DNA from 2 places in the Amycolatopsis sp. NPDC043889 genome. Region 2 is predicted to be linked to the other one. Evidence: riboswitches for the same ligand, from Rfam matches in the RefSeq annotation. Region 2 holds a riboswitch; the other holds the start of a gene.

Region 1 (11,390 bases), on a different contig from region 2:
AGCATCGGGTCGAGGTACTGCTCGGCGAACCGTTGCCGCCGGTCGGTGAGCAGCTTCTGCCGCGCCCCGGCGGCGACGAACATGCCGATACCGCGCCGCTTCTCGAGCAGGCCGTCATCGGCGAGCACGTTGATCCCCTTGGCCGCCGTCGCCGGATTGATCCGGTAGAAGGCGGCGAGTTCGTTGGTTGACGGCACGCGTTCCCCCTCGGCCAGGCTTCCCTCGGCGATGTCGTCGGCGATCTGTTCGGCGATCTGCACGAACAGGGGTGTTCCTTCGTCGAGCACGACACCTCCGTCCCCAGTCTTCGAGCACCTCATTGGTGCGGTGGTTCATTACTGGACTAAGTAACCCATGAACCACCCCTTCGACGCAAGTCGCCTCCGCCGTGCGCACTACTGTGCAATGCGTGGTACCTTCTGTTGCGTAAGACTGGGAGGGACGCGACTGTGGAGATCAGTCAGCTACTAAAAGGCGTGCTGGACCTCGCCGTTCTCGCGGTGCTTCGCGGAGAGGACGGCTACGGCTACGACGTGCTCCGAAGACTTCGCATCGCGGGGTTGCAGGAAGTGGGCGACGCTTCGGTGTACGGGACTCTTCGGCGCCTGTACAAGGCAGGCCTGCTGACGTCCTATGTGGTGCCGAGCGAGGAAGGCCCGCACCGCAAGTACTACAGCCTCAACGAGCCGGGTCGCCAGCGGCTCGAAGAGTCGGGGCAGACCTGGCGCACTTTCGCCACGACGATGAACAGCCTGTTGGGAGAGGCAGTATGAGCACGCAGAATCCGACCGCCGTGCGGGTGTATCTGGCGAGGGTCAGGAGCGCGCTCGCCGACCTGCCGGAGAGCGAAGTCGAGGAGATCCTTGAAGACGTCCGGCCTCATCTCGCCGAGATGGAGGCGGAACTGGGGGACAATCCCAAGGTCGAAGCCTTGATCGAGCGTCTTGGCAGCCCGGAGAGCTACGCCGCCGAGCTGCGGGCCTCCGGTGGCTACCCGCCGCGTCCGCCCGACGCGGGCGGCAAAACCACCGTGCTGAAGGCGAAGACCGGGATCGGCGGAGCGCGGTTCGCGTTCTGGGGCCTGCTGTTCTCGGTCTGCGGCTTCGCGTTGTTCGGCTTCGCGGCCGCGGTGTGGGTGCGGGTGGATCCGTTGCTGGGCCTGCTTTTCGTCGCGCCCGTGCTCGCGATCAGCGTCGCCTACGTGGTCCGCAACGGCGTCGCCCCCATCGCGGAACTGCCTGAAGTGGCCAAGCTCCGCGAGATCGCGAACTCGTTCCAGAACGACCGGAACAGCAAGGGGCTCACCTACTTCCGCATGCTCAAGCCGGCGTGGTGGCTACTGTGCGCGGCGGTACTGGTCATCTTCGGCTTGTTGCTCGTGCTCCGCGACACCGAAGCCGTGCTGCTCATGCCGCTGATGCTGTTGGCGGCCGTGGCGGTGGTCTGGGCAGGCTCGAAGCTGAAGACCGACCGGCGGCTGCTGTGGCTGGCCGTGCCGATTTCGGCGTTCGTCGTCGGCAGCATGCTCGGCGGTGCGGGCGCGGCGGTCGACCTGATCGCGAAGCGGTCCTACGGTGGCGGCTCCTACAACAGCGGTTACACGCCCAACTACAACGACAACTATGGCAATCCGCAGTTGATGTACGGCAGCCAGGAGGTGGAGAACATCTACGCGTTCGACGCCGAGGGCAAACCGCTGACCGAGATCTACCTCTACGACGAGGACGGCCGTCCGCTCAGCACGACCAGGTACGCCTGTGAGCGCAGCACGGGCGAGAAGCGGAAGGCCGGCGACGACAACCGCTACCCGCGTCCGCGGGTCGAGCGAGGAGTCCGGGACAGCGAAGGAAACCTCGACGGCTACAACGGTTCGCACGGTTACTGTCTGGAAAGGACGGACGTGCCCTTCAGCGCGGCGATCCCCAAGGCCGTGCCGGTGCCGCCGACTTCTCAGGCCGCTCCGCCGTCGTCCACCTCGGTGGCACCGCCGTCGAACTCCACCCAGCCGACGCGCTAGGTGGCCCGGGTGGAGGCGGACGCCGGGGGCCGCCTCCACCCGAAATGCGGATGCGGGGGAGACCCCGGGAGACGTAACCTCCGGGGCAACGCGTCGACGGAGACGAGTAGCCGAGGGACCACGCGAGCCCCAGAGAGCCGCCGGTAGCTGGGAAGGCGGCCTCGTGCCTTCGGTGAAGACCCTCCCGAGTGCGGGGAGGAACGGCGTCCGCGCCCCATGCCCCGCCGTCCGGCCCTCGTCACGGGCCTTCGAGGCCGCCGTTCCCTGGCGGCGGCGAAAGTGCGGTGGTACCGCGAGTTCCCTTCTCGCCCGCACTCCCAAGGGGTCGCGCACATCCGTACAGGAGTTGTGATGATCTCGCGTGTCCTCGCCGCCGACCTGCCCCGGCACGTCGGCGGCCGTGTCCGCATCGCCGGCTGGGTGCACCGCCGGCGCCGCCTGAAAACCGTCACCTTCCTGGTGATCCGGGACCGTTCCGGACTCGTCCAGGTGGTCCTCGCCGAATCCGGTGGCCCGCCCGAGGAAACCGTCGTCGAGGTCGAGGGGCTCGTCACCGCGAATCCGCAGGCGCCGGGCGGCGTCGAACTCACGGAGCCGTCCGTCAGGCTGCTTTCCGAACCGGCCGAACCACCGCCGTTCGACCTCTACCGGCCCTCGGTCCCGGCGGCGTTGCCCACGGTACTGGACAACGCCGCCGTCGCGCTGCGGCATCCGCGGCTGAAGGAGGCTTTCACGGTCGCGGCGGCGAGCGTCGCCGGGTTCCGGTCGGTACTGGACGGACTCGGGTTCACCGAAACCCATACGCCCAAGATCGTTTCGTCGGCCACGGAATCCGGCGCGAACGTCTTCGGTATCGACTACTTCGGCGAACGGGCCTTTCTGGCGCAGTCGCCCCAGTTCTACAAGCAGGCCCTGGTCGGGGTCTTCGAACGGGTCTACGAGGTCGGCCCGGTCTTCCGCGCCGAACCGCACGACACCGCGCGGCATCTGGCGCAGTACACCAGCCTCGACGCCGAACTCGGTTTCATCGACGACCACCACGACGTCATGACGGTGCTGCGGGAGGCCATCGCCGGGATGGCCGCCGCGGTTCCGCAGGCGGAAGTCGTGGTGCCGGAGGAGATTCCGGAGATCCACTTCGCGGAAGCCCAGGAGCTGATCGCATGGCTGTCGGGCGAGGACCCTTGTGGCGAGCCCGACCTCGCGCCCGCGCACGAGCGGCTGCTTTCGGAGTGGGCGCTGCGCGAACACGGATCGGAATTCCTGTTCGTCACCGGCTATCCGATGGTGAAGCGGCCGTTCTACACGCATCCGGACCCGGCGCGGCCCGAGTACTCCAACAGTTTCGACCTGCTTTTCCGTGGGCTGGAACTGGTGACCGGCGGGCAGCGGCTGCATCGGCACGCGGACTATGTCGCCGCGCTGGCGGCGCGCGGTGAGTCCGCCGAGCCGTACCAGGACTACCTGGCGGTTTTCGCGTATGGGATGCCGCCGCACGGCGGGTTCGCGCTCGGTCTCGAACGCTGGACGGCCCGGCTGCTCGGGCTGCCCAACGTCCGCCAGGCGACGCTGTTCCCGCGTGACCTGCACCGCCTGACCCCGTAAAGCCACGAGCCGGCACCTCGTGCTGAGGTGCCGGCTCGCGTGGGGTGAGGCTCAGTGGTTGAACGCGCTCCTGGCGGCCAGGTCGGCCAGCAGGGCGCGGCCCTTCTCGGCGTTGCGCGGCTGGGCCAGGACGTCGTAACGCCGGGCGACCAGCTGGCTCTGCGAGATGAACCCGCGCTTGTTCTTCGAAGCCGCGTATCCCAGCGCGCCGAACAGCAGGTTGAACCCGATACCGCCGACGAGGCCGACGAGGATCGGCACCAGCCCGGCGCCCGGGTTCAGCAGGCTCAGCACGAGGCCGAGGAACATACCGAACATCGCGCCCGACAGCGCCGAGCTGGTCAGCACCTTGCTCCAGCCCATCCGTCCGGCGATCCGCTCGACCAGGACCGGCTCGACACCGACGATCGTGACGTCCGTGATCGGGAAGTCCGTTCCCGCGAGGTGGTCGACGGCACGCTGCGCTTCGGAGTACGACTCGTACGAGCCGATCGGCCACCCACTGGGCATCGTCGGGAGCTGAGCCCGCCCCTGGGGCTCGGTGAACGTGGTCTGCTGCGTGAATGCCTGTGTCATTCCTTCTCACCTCTCTTGATCCGTACAACGTCCCGGATGCGCGGATCTCCTCCCGGTGCGGCGGGATTCACAGCATCTTCTCAGCCGGGCATCGCAGACAATCCGCCCAGGGATCAACTACGGTGAGCAATGGATAACGAATCAGACCATTGGACGAGTTGACCGCATCCGGTCGACCCGGTAGGAAGAACCCTCAAAGGTACCGCTTCGAACCTTTAGGTGAGGCTGATGGCGAACAGGCGCGGCATGCTCACGCTGGAACGGCTCCGGGAACTGGTCGAGGACGGCACCGTCGACACGGTGCTGGTGGCGATCACCGACATGCAGGGCAGGCTGCAGGGCAAACGCTGCGCCGCCGAGTACTTCCTCAACGAGGTCGTCGAGCACGCCACCGAAGCGTGCAACTACCTGCTGGCGGTCGACGTGGACATGAACACCGTCGACGGCTACGCGATGTCGTCCTGGGAGACCGGCTACGGCGACTTCGTCATGCGCCCGGACTTCGGCACGCTGCGCCTGCTTCCGTGGCAGGAGGGCACCGCGCTCGTCCTCGCCGACCTCGAACGGGTGGAAGGGGGCGCCGTGGCCCCTTCGCCGCGCCAGATCCTGCGCGGTCAGCTCGATCGGCTCGCCGCACGCGGTCTCGCCGCGTATGTCGGGACCGAACTGGAGTTCATCGTCTTCGACGACACCTTCGAGTCGGCCTGGGACAAGCGGTACCAGGACCTTCGCCCGGCCAATCAGTACAACGTCGACTACTCGATGCTCGGCACCGCGCGGATCGAACCGCTGCTGCGCCGTATCCGCAACGACATGGGCGGAGCGGGCCTGTACGTCGAGTCCGCCAAGGGCGAGTGCAACCCCGGCCAGCACGAGATCGCGTTCCGCTACGCCGACGCGCTGACCACCTGCGACAACCACAGCGTCTACAAGACCGGCTCCAAGGAGATCGCCGCGCAAGAGGGCAAGAGCCTCACGTTCATGGCGAAGTACAACGAACGCGAGGGCAACTCGTGCCACATCCACATCAGCCTGCGCTCCGCCGAGGGCGAACCCGTCCTGGTCGGCGACGGTCCCGGCGGGTTCTCGCCGCTGATGGAGCACTTCCTCGCCGGCCAGCTCGCCGGGCTGCGTGAGCTGACCTACTTCTTCGCGCCGAACATCAACTCCTACAAGCGGTTCGTCCCCGGCAGCTTCGCGCCGACGGCCGTCGCGTGGGGCACCGACAACCGGACGTGCGCGCTCCGCGTCGTCGGGCACGGGGACTCGCTGCGCACCGAGAACAGGGTCCCCGGCGGCGACGTGAACCCGTACCTCGCGGTGGCCGCGCTGATCGCGGCCGGGTTGCACGGCATCGAGAACGAACTGGAGCTGGAGCCGGAGTTCCAGGGCAACGCCTACGGTTCCGGCAAGCCGACCGTGCCGACGACCCTGCGGGAAGCCGCGGCGCTGCTGGATGGGAGCGGGCTCGCGAGGTCCGCGTTCGGAGACGAGGTCGTCGACCACTACCTGAACGCGGCGAAGGTCGAACTGGCCGCGTACGACGCCGCCGTCACCGACTGGGAGAGGATCCGTGGCTTCGAACGGCTCTGAGCCCCTGATCGGGCTCACCTCCTATCTGGAACCCGCGAAGTTCCTCGTCTGGGAGACCGAAGCCGCGCTGCTGCACCGCGTCTACGTCGACGGGATCGTCGCGGCGGGCGGCGTCCCGGTCCTGCTGCCGCCGGTGAGCGGGGCGCACGATCGGCTGATGTCCGCCGTGGACGGGCTCGTGCTGGTCGGCGGCGCCGATGTCGACCCGGCCCGCTACGGCCAGGAGCAGCACGCGACGACGTACACGAGGCCGAACCGCGACGCCTTCGAGTTCGGCCTGCTTCGGTCCGCTTTGGACAGTGGAAAACCGGTGCTGGGTGTGTGTCGCGGGCTGCAGGTGCTCAGCGTCGCGCTGGGCGGCACGCTCGCGCAGCACCTGCCGGACACTTTGGACAGCGTGGATCACCAGCCCGCGCCAGGGACCTTCGGCACCACTACGGTGAGGCTTGCCGAGAGCAGCCGCGTCGCGTCGATCCTCGGCGCCGAGAGCAAGGTGCCGTGTTACCACCATCAGGCGATCGACAGGCTCGGCGACGGGCTGGTCCCGGTCGGCTGGGCCGCCGACGGGACCATCGAGGCGGCCGAACTGCCCGGCGACGGGTTCGTCCTCGGCGTCCAATGGCATCCCGAACAGAACCCCGACGACATCAGGCTTTTCGAGGCACTCGTGGAAGCAGCTAAGGAGCGCGCATGACGTTCGAGGTGATCAACCCCGCCACCGAGGAGGTGGTGAGGTCGGTCGAGCCGACCTCGGCCGAGGAGACCGACGCGGCGATCGCCCGCGCGCACGCGGCGTTCCCCGCCTGGCGCGCGGTGGCCCCCGGCGACCGGGCGCGGCTGCTGCGCCGATTCGCCGACGCCGTCGACGCCGACATCGAGAATCTCGCCCAGCTGGAGGTCGCCAACGCGGGCCACACGATCGGCAACGCGCGCTGGGAAGCGGGCAACGTCCGCGACGTGCTGACGTACTACTCGGCTTCGCCCGAACGGTTGAGCGGCAAGCAGATCCCGGTACCCGGCGGCGTGAACATGACGTTCCACGAGCCGCTCGGCGTGGTCGGGGTGATCGTGCCGTGGAATTTCCCGATGCCCATCGCGGGCTGGGGGTTCGCGCCCGCGCTCGCCGCAGGGAACACCGTCGTGCTCAAACCCGCCGAGCTCACCCCGCTGACCGCCATCCGCCTCGGCGAACTCGCCCGTGAGGCGGGGATCCCCGAAGACGTCTTCCAGGTGCTTCCCGGCAAGGGATCCGTGGTGGGGCAGCGCTTCGTGGACCACCCGGCGGTGCGGAAGGTGGTGTTCACCGGCTCCACCGAGGTCGGCAAGCAGATCATGGCCGGGTGTGCCGCGCAGGTGAAGCGGGTGACGCTGGAACTCGGCGGCAAGAACGCGAACATCGTCTTCGCCGACGCCGACCTGGACAAGGCCGCGGCGACCGCGCCGTACGGCGTCTTCGACAACGCCGGGCAGGACTGCTGCGCGCGGTCGCTGATCCTCGTGCAGTCGAGCGTGTACGAGAAGTTCATGGAGCTGCTGGAACCGGCGGTGAACGGCGTCGTCGTGGGGGATCCGCGGCTGGAAGTGACCGAGATGGGTCCGCTGATCTCGGCCGGGCACCATGCGAAAGTGTCGTCCTATGTGGACGACGCGGCGCCGGTCGCCTTCCGGGGCAACGCGCCCGTCGGTCCCGGATACTGGTTCGCGCCGACCGTCGTCACCCCGCCGGACCTGCGGCATCCGCTGGCGTCGGACGAGATCTTCGGCCCGGTCGTCGCCGTGGTCCCGTTCGCCGACGAGACGGACGCGGTGACCATGGCCAACCACACCGAGTACGGCCTGTCCGGCTCGATCTGGACCCGCGACGTCGGCCGCGCCTTCCGCGTCGCGCGTGGCGTCGAAGCCGGGAACCTGTCGGTCAACTCGCATTCGTCCGTCCGGTACTGGACGCCGTTCGGCGGGTTCAAGCAGTCCGGACTGGGCCGCGAACTGGGCCCCGACGCCGTCGACGCCTTCACCGAGACCAAGAACGTCTTTATCAGCACGGAGGAATAAGGAATGGTTCAGCGTTTCGAAGGCCGCGTCGCGGTCATCACCGGCGGCAGCAGCGGCATCGGCCTCGCCACCGCGCGGCGGCTGGCGAGCGAGGGCGCGAAGGTCGTCATCGGCGACATCTCCGCCGAGGCGGGCAAAGCCGCGGCCGACGAGGTCGGCGGCCTGTTCGTGCAGGCCGACGTCACCGACGCCGAGCAGGTCGAGGCCCTGTTCCAGGCCACTGTGGACACTTTCGGCTCGGTCGACGTCGCGTTCAACAACGCGGGCATCTCCCCGCCCGAGGACGACTCGATCCTCACCACGGGCATCGACGCGTGGGAGAAGGTACAGAAGGTCAACCTGACCTCGGTCTACCTGTGCTGCAAGGCCGTGCTGCCGCATATGCGGCGGCAGGGCAAGGGCTCGATCGTCAACACGGCGTCGTTCGTCGCGGTCATGGGCGCGGCGACGTCGCAGATCTCCTACACCGCGTCCAAGGGCGGGGTGCTGGCGATGAGCCGGGAACTCGGCGTGCAGTTCGCGCGGGAGAACATCCGGGTCAACGCGCTGTGCCCGGGTCCGGTGAACACGCCGCTGCTGAAGGAACTGTTCGCGAAGGACCCCGAGCGGGCGGCACGGCGGCTGGTCCACGTGCCGGTCGGGCGGTTCGCGGAGCCGGAGGAGATCGCGGCGGCCGTCGCGTTCCTGGCGAGCGACGACGCCTCGTTCATCACGGCGTCGCAGTTCCTCGTCGACGGTGGGATCTCCGGCGCCTACGTCACGCCCGTCTGACCGCCACGCATTTAGTCCTCTAAATGCGCGCCGTTGGGTCGCGATGTCCGTGAAGGCCTCCTTCCCTACCTTGAGAGTAGGGAAGGAGGCCTTCACGGACTTGGGCCCGGCGCGAACCGTGGCTGTACTTCCGGCCGCCGTCACTCGTCCCGGTGGCTGGGATGGCGGGCCGCTGACCTGCGCTGTAGTCCTGAGACGCGGGACCACCCGGTTCCGTGATCCGAACAGCGCGGGAGGCCCGACGAATGACCCGGCAGATGAGCACCGCCATGCGTGACTGCATCGACCTGTGCAACGAGTGCCACGTCAGGTGCGAGGAGATGATGACGCGCTGCATGGAGATCGGCGGCGCGAAGCTCGGGATGATGATGGTGACCTGCGCGGACATGTCCCGCATGTCCGCCGACATGATGATGCGCTGCTCCGCCATGGTCGCCGACCTCGAGATGATGCGCATGTGCGCGAAGACGTGCGGCCTCGCCTCCCAGATGATGCGCATGTGCGCCCAGGAGTGCGCCAAGACCGGCGACGCCGAGCTCGCCGACGCGGCCGACATGATGATGCGGTGCGCCGAGCTCTGCGGCACGATCACCGCCGAAATGATGATGGAAAACGCGTAACTCGCGTGTCTGGAGCCGTGACTCGCGTGCTTGGAGGCGGAACTCACGAGTTACGTCTCCAAGCACGCGAGTTCCGGCTCCAAGCACGCGAGTGCGGGTCAAGTGACGTGCTCGGCTGGAAGTAGACGCGCGTCGAACACGCCAGGTACGGTGTGCGCACAACTTCAGACAGGGCCGTCGAGCTGGAGCGGGAGAGCCCCCACGAACGTGGTGGGGCACCGAAGGAGCAAACTCCCCGGAATCTCTCAGGTACCCACTACCGCTTCACGCGAGGCCACTCTGGAAAGCAGGCGCGCAAGTGCGTCTCACCCAAGGTGAAAGCCACCCTCAACGGTGGTGAAACTCTCAGGTGCCATGACAGAGGGGGAGTTCCCAGCGCACCGGTCTATCCGGCGCCTGACCCAAGGAGCTCCCTTGACCAGTACGTCCTTCGACGACCGGCACATCGGCCCCTCGGAGTCCGAGCAGGCCAAGATGCTCGCCGAGGTCGGCTACGGCAGTCTCGATGCCCTGGTGCAGGCCGCCGTGCCGTCCGCGATCCGGGTCACCCGCGACCTCGAACTTCCCCCCGCCGCGTCCGAAGAGGACGCCATCGCCGAGCTTCGCGCGCTCGCCGCGCTCAACAAGCCGATGACGCAGATGATCGGTCTCGGCTTCCACGACACGGTCACCCCGGCGGTCATCCGCCGCAACGTGCTGGAGAACCCGGCCTGGTACACGGCGTACACGCCGTATCAGCCGGAGATCTCGCAGGGCCGTCTCGAAGCCCTCCTCAACTTCCAGACCATGGTCTCGGAGCTGGCCGGTCTCGCCACCGCGAATGCCTCCCTGCTCGACGAGTCCACCGCCGTCGCCGAGGCCGTCATGCTGATGCGCCGCGCGTCGAAGGCGAAGTCGAACAAGGTCGTCCTCGACGCCGAGTGCCTGCCGCAGACGATCGCGGTCGTCCGCACCCGCGCCGAGGCCATGGGCGTCGAGGTCGAGGTCCGTGACCTGCTCACCGGCCTGCCGGAGGAGTTCTTCGGCGTCGTCGTCCAGTACCCGGGCGCTTCCGGCGTGCTGCGCGGCGCGGGCTTCTACTCCGCCATCTCCGAGACCGCGAAGGCCGCCGGCGCGCTGTACGCCGTCGCCGCCGACCTGCTCGCCCTCACGCTGATCACCGCGCCGGGTGAGTTCGGCGCCGACATCGCCGCCGGTTCGACCCAGCGCTTCGGCGTCCCGCTCGGGTACGGCGGTCCGCACGCCGGGTACATGGCCGTCCGCGCCGGGCTCGAACGTTCGCTGCCGGGCCGCCTGGTCGGGGTCTCGGTCGACGCCGACGGCAACCCCGCGTACCGCCTCGCCCTGCAGACGCGTGAGCAGCACATCCGCCGCGAGAAGGCGACCTCCAACATCTGCACCGCGCAGGTGCTGCCCGCCGTGCTCGCCGCGATGTACGCGGTCTACCACGGTCCCGACGGCCTCAAGCGCATCGCGACCCGCGTCCACGGCCTCGCCGCGGGCCTGGCGGACGCCCTCCGAGCGGCAGGCGTCGAGGTCGTGCACGAGGGCTTCTTCGATACCGTCCTCGCCCGCATGCCCGGACAGGCCGAAGCGGTCGTCGCGGTCGCGCGGGAGAACGGGATCAACCTCGGCCCGGTCGACGCCGACCACGTCCGCATCGCGGTCGACGAGGTCACCACGCCCGCGATCATCGCCAAGGTGCTCAACGCGTTCGGCGTCGACACCCCCGCCGCCGACGCCCGTGCGCTGCCCGCCGGCCTCGGCCGCGAGAGCGAGTACCTCACCCACGAGGTCTTCCACTCGCACCGCTCCGAGACCGCGATGCTGCGCTACCTGCGCGGTCTGTCCGATCTGGACTACGCGCTCGACCGCGGCATGATCCCGCTCGGCTCCTGCACGATGAAGCTCAACGCCACCACCGAGATGGAGCCGATCAGCTGGCGCGAGTTCGCGGGGATCCACCCCTTCGCGCCCGCGGACCAGGCCGAGGGCTACCACGTGCTGGTCGAGCAGCTGTCCGGCTGGCTGGCCGAGGTCACCGGGTACGACAAGGTTTCGCTGCAGCCGAACGCGGGCAGCCAGGGCGAGCTCGCCGGTCTGCTCGCGATCCGCGCGTACCACCACGCCAACGGTCAGACCGAGCGCGAGGTCTG
Region 2 (11,390 bases):
CACCTTCGAGTTCGTGAAGGGTGACGATCTGTCCGGTTTCGGCCTCGCCTTGCGCGACCTTCTCTCCGGTGGCAAGCAGGGCGGCACGGCCCTGGTGGGCAAAACCGCCGACTGCGGCAAGGTGACGTGTCGCGGGACGGCGGGTTCTCGAAACCAGGACAGAGGTTCGAGGCCTGCACCATGTACGGCCAACTGGGGCGACTGAGGCTCAGGAGCGGGTCGCTTCGATCTGGCGCTCGTCTTCGGTCGAACAACTCGTCACCGGATCGTTCGGCCCGCTCCCGCACGTCCAAGCCCCGACCACCACGGGGCCGGGCCCTTGCGGTGACGCCGCCTCGGCGGGCGTCAGCTTGGCGAAGTAGTCCGTGAGCACCTGCGTCGCTTCGGCGCACTCGGCCTTCCCGCGCACGACGACCTTGTTCTTCGCGCCCTGGAACCCGGTGACCTCGCCACACGGCGTACCGGCCAGGACCTGGTCGGCCGTGGGGGCGGGGGAGGGCGGCGGCGCGGCCGCGGGAGCGGGATCGGCGCCGCAACCGCTCAGCAGGACGACGGCGAACGCGGCGGGGAGCACGGCGAGGCTCTTCATGGGCCCTTCTTCTCGAGGATGGTTCATTCGACGGGGACGACGGCGGCGAACACGTTCTGTTCGCCTTTGCTGCAACTGGTGCCGCCTTGCGCGGCGGGGGCGCCGGAGACGCACAGCCAGCCGTCCACGGTCTCGCTGACCGGTTCGTCCGAGCCCGCGGACTGCCGTCCGGCGATCCTCTGGTGGAACGAACCGACGATCCCGGTCGCGTCCGCGCACGAGACGCCGGGGCCGTTGAGCACCTGGAGGGTCAGCCCGCTGGCCGCGGTGACCGTTCCGCACGAACCCTGAACCGGTTCAGCGGATTTCGGCTGGGAAGTGGGAGGCGGGGCGGCGGAGGGACTCGGCGGGGTCCGCGACGGGATCGGCGGCACCGGCACGCTGGACACCGCTGTGGGGAGCGAGGGCGGCGAGACCGACATCGAGGTGACAGGCGGTGGCGGATCTTCGCCCGAACAGGCGGCGAGCGTTCCGGTGACGGCGCAGGCCGCGAACAGGCGCCGCCACGTTCCCGTGGTGGTCGAGACGCGCAAGGCGATCCTTTCGTCGGCCGGTCGTGGCCGGCTCATTCTGACCCGGCCGGGCCCGATGCCGTGGCATTGAGCCACGTTCGATTCGCGGGAGGCTATCGCGACCCCGCCGCCGCGGTACGCGAGGACCGCCCACCGACTGTCCATTGTGGACGATTAACATGCCGTTCACAGCGCGACAACATCCTGCTGTCGTCGCGAACCGATCGGACGAATCCATGCCGGATCCGTTAACGCGCGGACCCGTTCTGCCGAAAACAAAGGTAGCGCTCCGGCGTGTCCCAGTCCCCGTCACGAAACCGTGAGAGTGATGAAGACCGACGAACAGACCGACCCCGCGTCACCCCAGGCCGCCGCGCCGGCGAGCGCGGAGCTGCCACCGACGGCGCCGTGCACCGTCGTCTGGTGTGGTGGCCGCCCGTACGTCCTCGAGACCTCCGCCGGCCACAACCGCTGGATGGGCACCGACCACCGAGGCAGGCCCGTGGCGCTGACCAGCGCGGACCTGCAACGCCGCGGCTGGACCCACACCCGGGCCAGCTGACGGGGGAGGACCTGCCGCCGCTGGATAGGCTGAGCGGGTGAGTACGCCCCCCGAACCGAGCGTGACCGGCGAAGAGCCTTCCCTGCTGCGGCAGGCCTTGAACGTTCCCAACATGCTTTCGATCCTCCGGCTCGCCGGGGTGCCGGTCTTCCTGTGGCTGCTCCTCGGCCCGAAGGAGGACGGCTGGGCGCTCGCGCTGCTCGTGTTCAGCGCGCTCACCGACTGGCTCGACGGCAAACTCGCCCGCTGGCTCAACCAGATGTCGCGGCTCGGCCAGCTGCTCGACCCCGCCGCCGACCGGCTCTACATCCTCGCGACCCTCATCGCCTTCCTGATCCGCGACATCATCCCGTGGTGGCTGGTGGTTCCGCTGGTCGTCCGCGAGGCGGTACTGGGCGTCTGCGTGTTGCTGCTCCGGCACCGCGGCTTCGCCCCGCCGGAGGTCACCTACATCGGCAAGGGCGCCACTTTCGTGCTGATGTACGCCTTCCCGTTCCTGCTGCTCACCCAGGGCGGTTCCGGCATCGCCGCGATCGCCAGGCCGATCGGCTACGCCTTCACGGCGTGGGGTGCGGTCCTGTACGTCTATTCGGGCGTGCTGTACGTCGTCCAGACCGCACGGGCGCTACGACCGGCCGGACCCGTCGGGTTGCGGGAGGCGCCGGGCGCGTGACCCGGCGGGATGCGAAACTGCGCGCGTCGGTTTCGAGCGAGGGCGTCAGAAAGGGGAGCGGCGTTGTCCACTCCAGAAGAACTGCGGTACACCGAGGAACACGAGTGGGTCTCCGTGCGCGACGGAGGGCTCGTGCGCGTGGGCATCACGGAGTACGCCCAGGACCAGCTCGGTGACGTGGTGTTCGTCGAACTGCCCGAGGTCGGCAAGCAGGTCGGTTCGGGCGACGCGTTCGGCGAGGTCGAGTCGACCAAGAGCGTTTCGGAGCTGTTCGCCCCGCTCGACGGCGAGGTGGTCGCGGTCAACGACGCGGTGACCGAGTCGCCCGAGCTGATCAACAGCGACCCCTACGGCGAGGGCTGGCTGATCGAGCTCCGTCTCGACGACGCGAGCTCGGTGGAATCCCTGCTGGAGGCCGAGGCGTACCAGGCCCTGATCAAGGAATAGCCGCAGGCCGCGGCCCTTCGGGAAGAGTAGGGGGAGCCGCGGGCCGGAGATTCGATCAGGCACGGTACGTTTGACCTCCACACGTTCTTGAGTAGTGGCAACACACATGCGTTAGGAGAGCTCAGGTGAGCACGAACGACGGGCCCGGCGTTCCCCCGGAGCAGTCTCCGGAGCGGACTTCTGTCTTCCGGGCCGACTTCCTGGCCGACGTCGAAGGCACTGAGGCTCCTCCGGCTGCCGAGGCCCCCGTCCAGGGTGTGGACGCGCTGCCCGCGGGTTCCGCGCTGCTGGTCGTCAAGCGGGGTCCGAACGCGGGTTCGCGCTTCCTGCTGGACCGCGACACCACCAGCGCGGGACGGCACCCGGACAGCGACATCTTCCTCGACGACGTCACGGTCTCCCGGCGGCACGCCGAGTTCCGCCGTGAGGGTGGCGAGTTCGTCGTCATCGACGTCGGCAGCCTCAACGGCACCTACGTCAACCGCGAGCCGGTCGACCAGGCCGTCCTCGCCGGTGGCGACGAGGTGCAGATCGGCAAGTTCCGCCTGGTCTTCCTGACCGGCCCGGGTCACGGGGGCCAGGGGGCACGGTGACGGCGGCCGGGCGGCCTGATCGGGACGCGTCGCAGCGCGATGGGTTGAGCATCGGAGCCGTGCTGGCACAGCTGCGCGGCGACTTTCCCGATGTCACCATCTCCAAGATCCGGTTCCTCGAGGCGGAGGGTCTGGTCCAGCCGGGCCGGACCCCGTCGGGGTACCGGCAGTTCGCTTCGGCGGACGTGGAGCGGTTGCGGTTCGTCCTTTCCGCCCAGCGGGATCACTACCTCCCGCTGAAGGTCATCAAGGAACAGTTGGACGCGGCGGATCAGGGCGCCGCGCCCTCGGCGGCGATGCCGCGGCTGCCGCGGAAACTCGTGTCACTCGACGCCCCCGGGGAGAACGGCGGACTGCCGTCCCCGGGGGACTTCGAGACCGACCGCGAGATCAGGCTGACCGAGGAAGATCTGCTCCGCCAGGCCGGCATCGACGCCGCCACCCTGGCTGAGCTGCGGCAATACGGTCTCGTCCGCCCCGGGGCGGCGGGGTTCTTCGACCCGGACGCGGTGCTCGTGGCGAAGACCGTGAAGGCGATGACCGAATTCGGTATAGAGCCGAGACATCTGCGTGCCTTCCGGGCCGCGGCCGACCGCGAGGTCGGCCTGCTGGAGCAGATCGTGACCCCGGTGTATCGGCATCGTGACGAGGACGCCCAGGCGAGGGGTGACGAGGTCGTCCGGGAGCTGGCCGCCTTGACCGTGGCGTTGCACACGCTCTTGGTGAAGGCCGGAATACGGGCTGTCACGGGCGGTTGAACGGCTTCGGGGGCCGGGAGCGGTTGTGCGGTCACTTGTCAATGCCTGAATGTTCGGCACCCTATGCCGTACCGTGAGAGTCGGGTTTGCCACGGGCGAACCGAGAATGTCGGAGACAGCGAGCACAGCGCTCGGAAGACGGGTAGCGTCGGGACTACCGTCGCTTGGTCGTCGAGACAAGCGTTGCAGCCCGTGCGCACGAGAGGGAGGCGAAGCCCGATGAGCGAGATGCGCGTCGTCGGCGTGCGGGTGGAGCTACCCGCGAATCAGCCGATCTTGTTGCTGCGGGAAACCGAAGGCGAGCGTTACCTGCCGATCTGGATCGGCTCGGTCGAGGCCACCGCCATCGCCTTGGAGCAGCAGGGAGTCCGCCCGGCCCGTCCGCTCACCCATGACCTGCTGAAGGAGGTCATCGGAGCGTTGGGCCGTGAGCTGGAACAGGTCGTCATCACCGATCTGAAGGAAGGCACGTTCTTCGCGGAACTGGTCTTCGACGGGGACATCCGGGTTTCGGCGCGACCGAGCGATTCGGTGGCGCTGGCGCTGCGGGTGGGAGTGCCCATCCACGCCGTGGACGCGGTGCTGGAGGAAGCGGGTCTCATCATCCCCGACGAGCAGGAGGACGAGGTCGAGAAGTTCCGCGAGTTCCTCGACTCGGTCTCGCCGGAGGACTTCCGCGGCGCCGACACCTGATCACATCCTGGGATTCCGCGCGAAGGGGCGGTGCCGGTGGCGCCGCCCTTCTTCGTGCGTGCGTTTAGTCCTCTGAATGCGTGGCGCGGCGGCCGGCCGCGCCTCAAGTACGTGAAGGACCCCTTTCCTCGGCTGAGCCGAAGAAAGGGGTCCTTCACGCGCGGTTGCTGTGACTGTTGGTGCACCTGGGGCCAACGTCCGGTCACGGCGACCGTGAGGGCCTCCTTCACTACCTTCAGGGTAGGCAAGGAGGCCTTCACGGACTTCTCCGATCGGGGCGAGCCGACCTCAGGCGGACCGAAAGGTGCCCTTCGCCTCGCACTCGCGACTCACGCGACCCAGTCAGGCGGCGGTCGCCTTGACGAACAGGTCCGCCAGTTCCCGCCCGTACCGCTCCAGGTCCAGTTTCGGATCCGTCGCGAACTTCGCCGCGACACCGTCGATGGCCTGCGCGATCGACAGCGCCATCACGTCCGGCGCGAACTCGCCGAAAGCGCCTTCCTGCTGCCCCTGCCGGAGCTGACGTTCGAGCCTGCCGGTCCGGAACTCCTCGACCAGCGGTGCCGACATGAACCAGCCCTCGGCGTCCGAGCCGCTCGAGCCCATCTCGACCATGACCCGCACCAGTTCCGGGTACGAGCCCAGGAACGCGATCTCCGACTCGATGTAGCCGCGCAGCAGCCCGGCCCGGTCGGTCGTGCCCTGGATCCGCTCCTCGAGGAACTTGTCCTTCATCCCGGTCGCGGTGGTGACCACGGCCTGCATCAGGCCTGCCTTGTTGGTGAAGTGGTACGAGATGATCCGGGTGCTGGACAGCCCGGCCCGCTCCTTGATCTTCGCGAACGACGTCTTGTGGTAGCCGAGGTCGGAGATCGTCGCGATCGTGGCTCCGATGATCTGGGCCCGCCTGGCCGCCTCGGCGACCGACAGCCCCAGCTCCGCCTGGACCTCTTGCATGGCGCTCTGAGTGGAGGGAGTTACTTGCATGAGTAAAAAATAACACGGCTGAGTAAAAGTGGCAACCATGCGGCCGAATGGGGGACCGTGCTCGACAAGCCTCAAGAAGAGCTTGAGGTGGCCCGCGCGTCGCGTTGACCGCTTTGCCGGACGCGCTTACCGTCAATGAAGGTGAATCGCCAAGGTGTGATTCGGATGTCTGGGGCATTCGTCTTGACGAGGAACTCCGGTGCGGACTCACGTGGGTCCGCGCGGCTTTGTTCGCCGGCCGCCAGGTCGGGCGAGGGGAGGCATGGCGTGGTCGAGGCTGGTAGCCCTCAAGAGCCGCTCGTTCCGGTCGCTGACGGCGAGCAGGGCGAGCTGTTCCCCGACTCTTCCCTCCCGGACGAACTCGTCGGCTACCGAGGCCCCGCCGCCTGTCAGATCGCCGGGATCACCTACCGGCAGCTCGACTACTGGGCCCGCACGAAGCTGGTCGCGCCGAGTATCCGCACGGCGCACGGCTCCGGTTCGCAGCGGCTCTACTCGTTCAAGGACATCCTCGTCCTGAAGGTCGTCAAGCGGCTGCTGGACACCGGTGTCTCCCTGCAGAACATCCGCGTCGCCGTCGACCACCTGCGTCTGCGCGGCGTCCGTGACCTCGCCAAGGTCACCCTGTTCTCCGACGGCACCACCGTCTACGAGTGCACCTCGCCCGAAGAGATCGTCGATTTACTCCAGGGCGGGCAAGGTGTCTTCGGGATCGCGGTCAGCGGCGCGATGCAGGAGATCAGCGGCACCATCCACGAGTTCCCGGCCGAGCGGGCCGACGGCGGCGTGATCGAAACGGTCACGCCGGACGAGCTCACACAGCGCCGTAACGCACGTCGCACCGGCTGATCATGAAGCCGCGCGGGCGGCAGGGTAGGCTCACTTCCGCGGTCGACGAATCCGCGCGGGAGAGACCGAGCCGATAACCGTTGAGCTCGGCGCCGAAGGAGCAAGTCCTCCCCGGAACCTCTCAGGCACCCTGGACCGCGCGGAAGAGACGCCTCTGGAAAGTGGTTCGCCAGGTCACAGCCTGGCGGCCCCGCCGACGGTGCAAGCCCGGCTCAACACTCGGGCGAAACTCTCAGGCGCCCCCTCGGGGGTACGGACAGAGTGGGGAGGGCCAGGACAATCGTCCCGGCCCCACCCCCGCGTCTTGGGAGGTCCCCGATGGAGCCCGTATCACTGGCCGCTCTCGAATCCGGGACCCCCTTCGCGGACCGGCACATCGGTCCCGGCGCCGAGGAGCTCGCGCGCATCCTCGACGTCGTCGGCGTCGCTTCCCTGGACGAGCTCGCCGAGCGGGCCGTCCCCGCGTCGCTGCGGGAGTCCGCGACACCGCCGGATCTGCCGCCGCCCGCCACCGAGACCGGCGCGCTCGCCGAACTCCGCGCGCTGGCCGCGCGCGACCGGCCGATGGTCCAGATGATCGGCCTCGGCTACCACGGCACCGTGACCCCGCCGGTGATCCGCCGGAACGTGCTGGAGAGCCCGGCCTGGTACACCGCTTACACGCCGTATCAGCCGGAGATCTCGCAGGGCCGCCTCGAAGCGCTGCTGAACTTCCAGACCATGGTCGCCGATCTGACCGGCCTGCCGATAGCCAACGCCTCCATGCTGGACGAGGCGACCGCCGCGGCGGAAGCGATGACGCTGGTCCGCCGGGCGGGCAAGGCGAAGTCGAACCGGTTCGTGGTCGACGAGGACACCCTTCCGCAGACGATCGAGGTCCTGCGCACCCGAGCCGAACCGCTCGGCATCGAGCTGGTGACCGCGGATCTGTCCCAGGGCATCACCGGACTGGGCCTGGGCGGCGACTTCTTCGGGGTGCTGCTGTCGTATCCGGGCGCGTCGGGAGTCGTCCGCGAATGGGACCACACGATCACCGAGGCCAAGGCACTGGGCGCGGCGGTGGTGATGGCCGCGGATCCGCTGGCGCTGACCCTGTTGCGGTCGCCCGGTGAGCTCGGCGCCGATGTCGCGATCGGATCCACGCAGCGGTTCGGGGTCCCGATGGGCTTCGGCGGGCCGCACGCCGCGTACCTCGCGGTTCGGCAGGGTCTCGAACGGCAGCTGCCCGGCCGTCTGGTCGGGGTGTCGAAGGACGCCGACGGCGCTCCGGCGTACCGGCTCGCGCTCCAGACCCGTGAGCAGCACATCCGCCGCGAGAAGGCGACGAGCAACATCTGCACCGCCCAGGTGCTGCTGGCGGTGATCGCGTCGATGTACGCGGTGTACCACGGTCCCGAAGGCCTGCGCGCCATCGCGAACCGCGCGCACCGGATGGCCACCGTGCTCGCGGCAGGACTCGCCGAGAGCGGTGTCGACGTCGTGCACTGCGAGTTCTTCGACACCGTGATGGTCGCCGTCCCCGGCCGCGCGACCGGGGTCGTCGGCACCGCCCGGGAACTCGGGGTCAACCTGCGGCTCGTCGACGCGGACCACGTCGCCGTCGCCTGCGACGAGACGACGTCCCGTGAGCACCTTTCCCTGGTGTGGAAGGCGTTCGGGGTCGCGGTGTCCGATGTGGACTCGCTCGACGCGGACACCGCGGACGGTTTCCCGCCGGATCTGCGCCGCACCAGCGACTACCTGACGCATTCGGTCTTCCACGCACACCGCTCGGAGACGGCACTGCTCCGGTACCTGAGGTCGTTGTCCGACAAGGACGTCGCGCTCGACCGGAGCATGATCCCGCTCGGCTCCTGCACGATGAAACTCAACGCCACGGCCGAAATGGAGCCGATCACCTGGCCGGAGTTCGCCGGCCTGCACCCGTTCGCGCCCGCCGAGGACGCGGCAGGGCTGCTCACCGTCGTGAAGGATCTGGAGCGGTGGCTCGCCGGCATCACCGGCTACGACGCGGTCTCACTGCAACCGAACGCCGGCAGCCAAGGCGAGTTCGCCGGATTGCTGGCGATTCGCGCCTATCACCGCGAGCGCGGGAACGAGGCGCGTGACGTCTGCCTGATCCCGTCCAGCGCGCACGGGACGAACGCCGCCAGCGCGGTCATGGCGGGGATGCGCGTGGCCGTGGTGAAATGCGACGACGAGGGCAACATCGACCTCGGCCACCTCAGGTCCACTGTGGACGAGCACGCGGACGACCTCGCCGCGATCATGATCACCTATCCCTCGACGCACGGCGTCTACGAGGACACCGTCCGCGAGGTCTGCGCGCTGGTGCACGACGCGGGCGGTCAGGTGTACGTCGACGGGGCGAACCTGAACGCGCTGATCGGAGTCGCGCAGTACGGGAAGTTCGGCGCCGACGTCTCCCATCTGAACCTGCACAAGACCTTCTGCATCCCGCACGGTGGCGGCGGGCCGGGCATCGGCCCGATCGGTGTCCGCGCGCATCTGGCGCCGTATCTGCCGAACCACCCGCTGCAACCGGACGCCGGCCCGGCCACCGGCGTAGGCCCGATCAGCGCCGCGCCGTGGGGGAGCGCGTCGATCCTGCCGATCTCCTGGGCCTACGTCCGGATGATGGGCGCCGACGGCCTGCGGAGGGCGACGCTGACCGCGGTCGCGAACGCCAACTACGTCGCGAAACGTCTCGCCGCGCATTATCCGGTGCTGTACTCCGGGCACGAGGGACTCGTGGCGCACGAGTGCATCCTCGACCTCCGCGCGATCACCAAACGCACCGGCGTCACGGTCGACGACGTCGCCAAACGGCTGGCCGACTATGGCCTCCACGCGCCGACGATGTCCTTCCCGGTCGCGGGGACACTCATGGTCGAGCCCACCGAGAGTGAGGACCTCGGCGAACTCGACCGGTTCTGCGACGCGATGATCGCGATCCGCGCCGAGATCGAGAAGGTCGCCGCAGGGGAGTGGCCGGTGACCGAAAGCCCGCTGCGCAACGCCCCGCACACCGCGCGCTGCCTCGCTGGGGAGTGGGATCGCCCGTACAGCAGGGAGATCGCGGTCTTCCCGGCCGGGTTCACCGCGTCGAAGATCTGGCCCCCGGTGCGGCGGATCGACGGGGCCGCGGGGGACCGCAACCTCGTCTGCTCCTGCCCGCCACCGGAGGCCTTCGCCTGAACCCGCTCCCGATCGCGGTCGCGGGTTCACTGGCATACGCTGCAGCTCAGCCGGGCATCTTGTCGAGAAATCCCAGCACCTGCTTGATCCGCCCGTCCTCGACGGTGATGACGTCGAAACCGATCGCCAGCGGCTCTTCCGCGCCCTCCGGACCGAGGTGCCACTGGAACCGCGCGATGTCGTGATGCGCGTCGGGCGCCGACGGCAGGCTGAACTCCAGGCCCGCGAACTGGGCTTGCGCGCCGGCGATGAAGCCGTCGACACCGTCGTGGCCGGTGACCGCGCCGAGCGGGTCGGTGTAGGCGGCGTCCTCGGTGAACACTTCGGCGATGAGCGCGCGGCGCTTGTCCGCGTCGGTCTCGTTCCACACGGCGATGTACTGCTCGGCGACGCGCTGGATGTCCGACATGGTGTCTCCTCGTTCTGTTGTGGGGTAACCGATGCCGCAACTCTGTCGGCTGAAGGTGGGGCCCGTCGATTACGCGGGAGGTAATGGCGGCTCCGCGCGCGTGGCCGTAGGTTCGTGATCGTGACGACCACAGTGACCGCGAGCCGTGCGGGCCGCCCCGTCGGCGAACTCCTCCGCGAATGGCGCGACCGCCGCCGGATCAGCCAGCTGGATCTCGCCATCTCGGCGGACATCTCCACCCGGCACCTGAGCTTCGTGGAGACGGGCCGGTCCAAGCCCAGTCGCGAGATGGTGCTGAGGCTCGGCGAGCACCTGGAGGTGCCCTTGAGGGAACGCAATCAGCTGCTGCTGGCGGCGGGTTACGCGCCCGCGTACGCCGAAAGCGGTCTTGGCGCCCCGGAAATGGCGGCCGTCCGCAAGGCGGTCCGTCAGCTGATGACGAGTCACGAGCCGTATCCGGCCGCCGTCGCCGACCGCTGGTGGAACCTGGTCGACGCCAACGCGAGCATCTCGATCATGACCAGCCTGGTCTCGCCCGCCTTGATGACGCCTCCGGTCAACGTCCTGCGGGTGACACTGCATCCGGAGGGGATGGCGCCGCACGTGCTGAACCTGGGGGAGTGGCGCGCTCATCTGCTCGGCAGGCTGCGGCGGCAGGTGACCCAGACGGCCGACCCGGCGCTGACCGAGCTCCTGGAGGAACTGCTGTCCTATCCGTGCGCGGATCCCGTCCCCGAGGTGGAGGTCCCCGGACCGGGCGACATCTTCGTCCCGTTGAAGCTACGCCACGAGGACGCGGAACTCACGTTCTTCAGCACGGTCTCCACCTTCGGGACGCCGTTGGACGTCACGGTGGCCGAGCTGGTGATCGAGTCCTTCTTCCCGGCCGACGCGGACACGGCGGAATATCTGCGCGCGTACGCCGCGCGCGGGGTGGAATGATGTAGGAGAAGAAGTCCTGCCACAGACTCCAGTGAGGATTCCTCTTCCATGGCCGTGCCTTCCGTCGTCCTGAACAACGAGGTAGCCATCCCCCAACTCGGTTTCGGTGTCTGGCAGGTCCCCGCGGGCGACACGGCCAAGGTCGTCCGGACCGCCATCGAGGCCGGGTACCGCAGCA

What was found. Region 2 has a riboswitch for glycine ahead of gcvP (aminomethyl-transferring glycine dehydrogenase). Riboswitches for the same ligand answer to the same signal wherever they lie in the genome.
Region 1: it holds a riboswitch for glycine, as region 2 does, so the genes downstream of both, gcvP (aminomethyl-transferring glycine dehydrogenase) here and gcvP (aminomethyl-transferring glycine dehydrogenase) in region 2, are expected to answer to the same signal.

The regions. Positions count from the first base shown of each region.
Region 1 covers NZ_JBWKEC010000005.1:193,350-204,739, reverse strand. The annotation lists gene AC0685_RS13165 (GntR family transcriptional regulator) at 1-287, opposite strand, end outside; gene AC0685_RS13160 (PadR family transcriptional regulator) at 450-773, shown strand; gene AC0685_RS13155 (DUF1700 domain-containing protein) at 770-2,017, shown strand; gene aspS (aspartate--tRNA(Asn) ligase) at 2,369-3,622, shown strand; gene AC0685_RS13145 (YflT domain-containing protein) at 3,674-4,198, opposite strand; gene AC0685_RS13140 (glutamine synthetase family protein) at 4,427-5,791, shown strand; gene AC0685_RS13135 (gamma-glutamyl-gamma-aminobutyrate hydrolase family protein) at 5,772-6,485, shown strand; gene AC0685_RS13130 (aldehyde dehydrogenase family protein) at 6,482-7,843, shown strand; gene AC0685_RS13125 (3-oxoacyl-ACP reductase) at 7,847-8,614, shown strand; gene AC0685_RS13120 (four-helix bundle copper-binding protein) at 8,872-9,234, shown strand; glycine riboswitch at 9,413-9,506, shown strand; gene gcvP (aminomethyl-transferring glycine dehydrogenase) at 9,649-11,390, shown strand, end outside.
Region 2 covers NZ_JBWKEC010000018.1:15,904-27,293, forward strand. The annotation lists gene AC0685_RS28025 (hypothetical protein) at 209-589, opposite strand; gene AC0685_RS28030 (hypothetical protein) at 613-1,122, opposite strand; gene AC0685_RS28035 (hypothetical protein) at 1,430-1,663, shown strand; gene clsA (cardiolipin synthase ClsA) at 1,701-2,336, shown strand; gene gcvH (glycine cleavage system protein GcvH) at 2,400-2,783, shown strand; gene garA (glycogen accumulation regulator GarA) at 2,909-3,376, shown strand; gene ftsR (transcriptional regulator FtsR) at 3,373-4,134, shown strand; gene AC0685_RS28060 (bifunctional nuclease family protein) at 4,354-4,827, shown strand; gene AC0685_RS28065 (TetR/AcrR family transcriptional regulator) at 5,170-5,784, opposite strand; gene AC0685_RS28070 (MerR family transcriptional regulator) at 6,082-6,663, shown strand; glycine riboswitch at 6,710-6,811, shown strand; gene gcvP (aminomethyl-transferring glycine dehydrogenase) at 6,982-9,861, shown strand; gene AC0685_RS28080 (nuclear transport factor 2 family protein) at 9,908-10,270, opposite strand; gene AC0685_RS28085 (helix-turn-helix domain-containing protein) at 10,385-11,212, shown strand; gene AC0685_RS28090 (aldo/keto reductase) at 11,261-11,390, shown strand, end outside.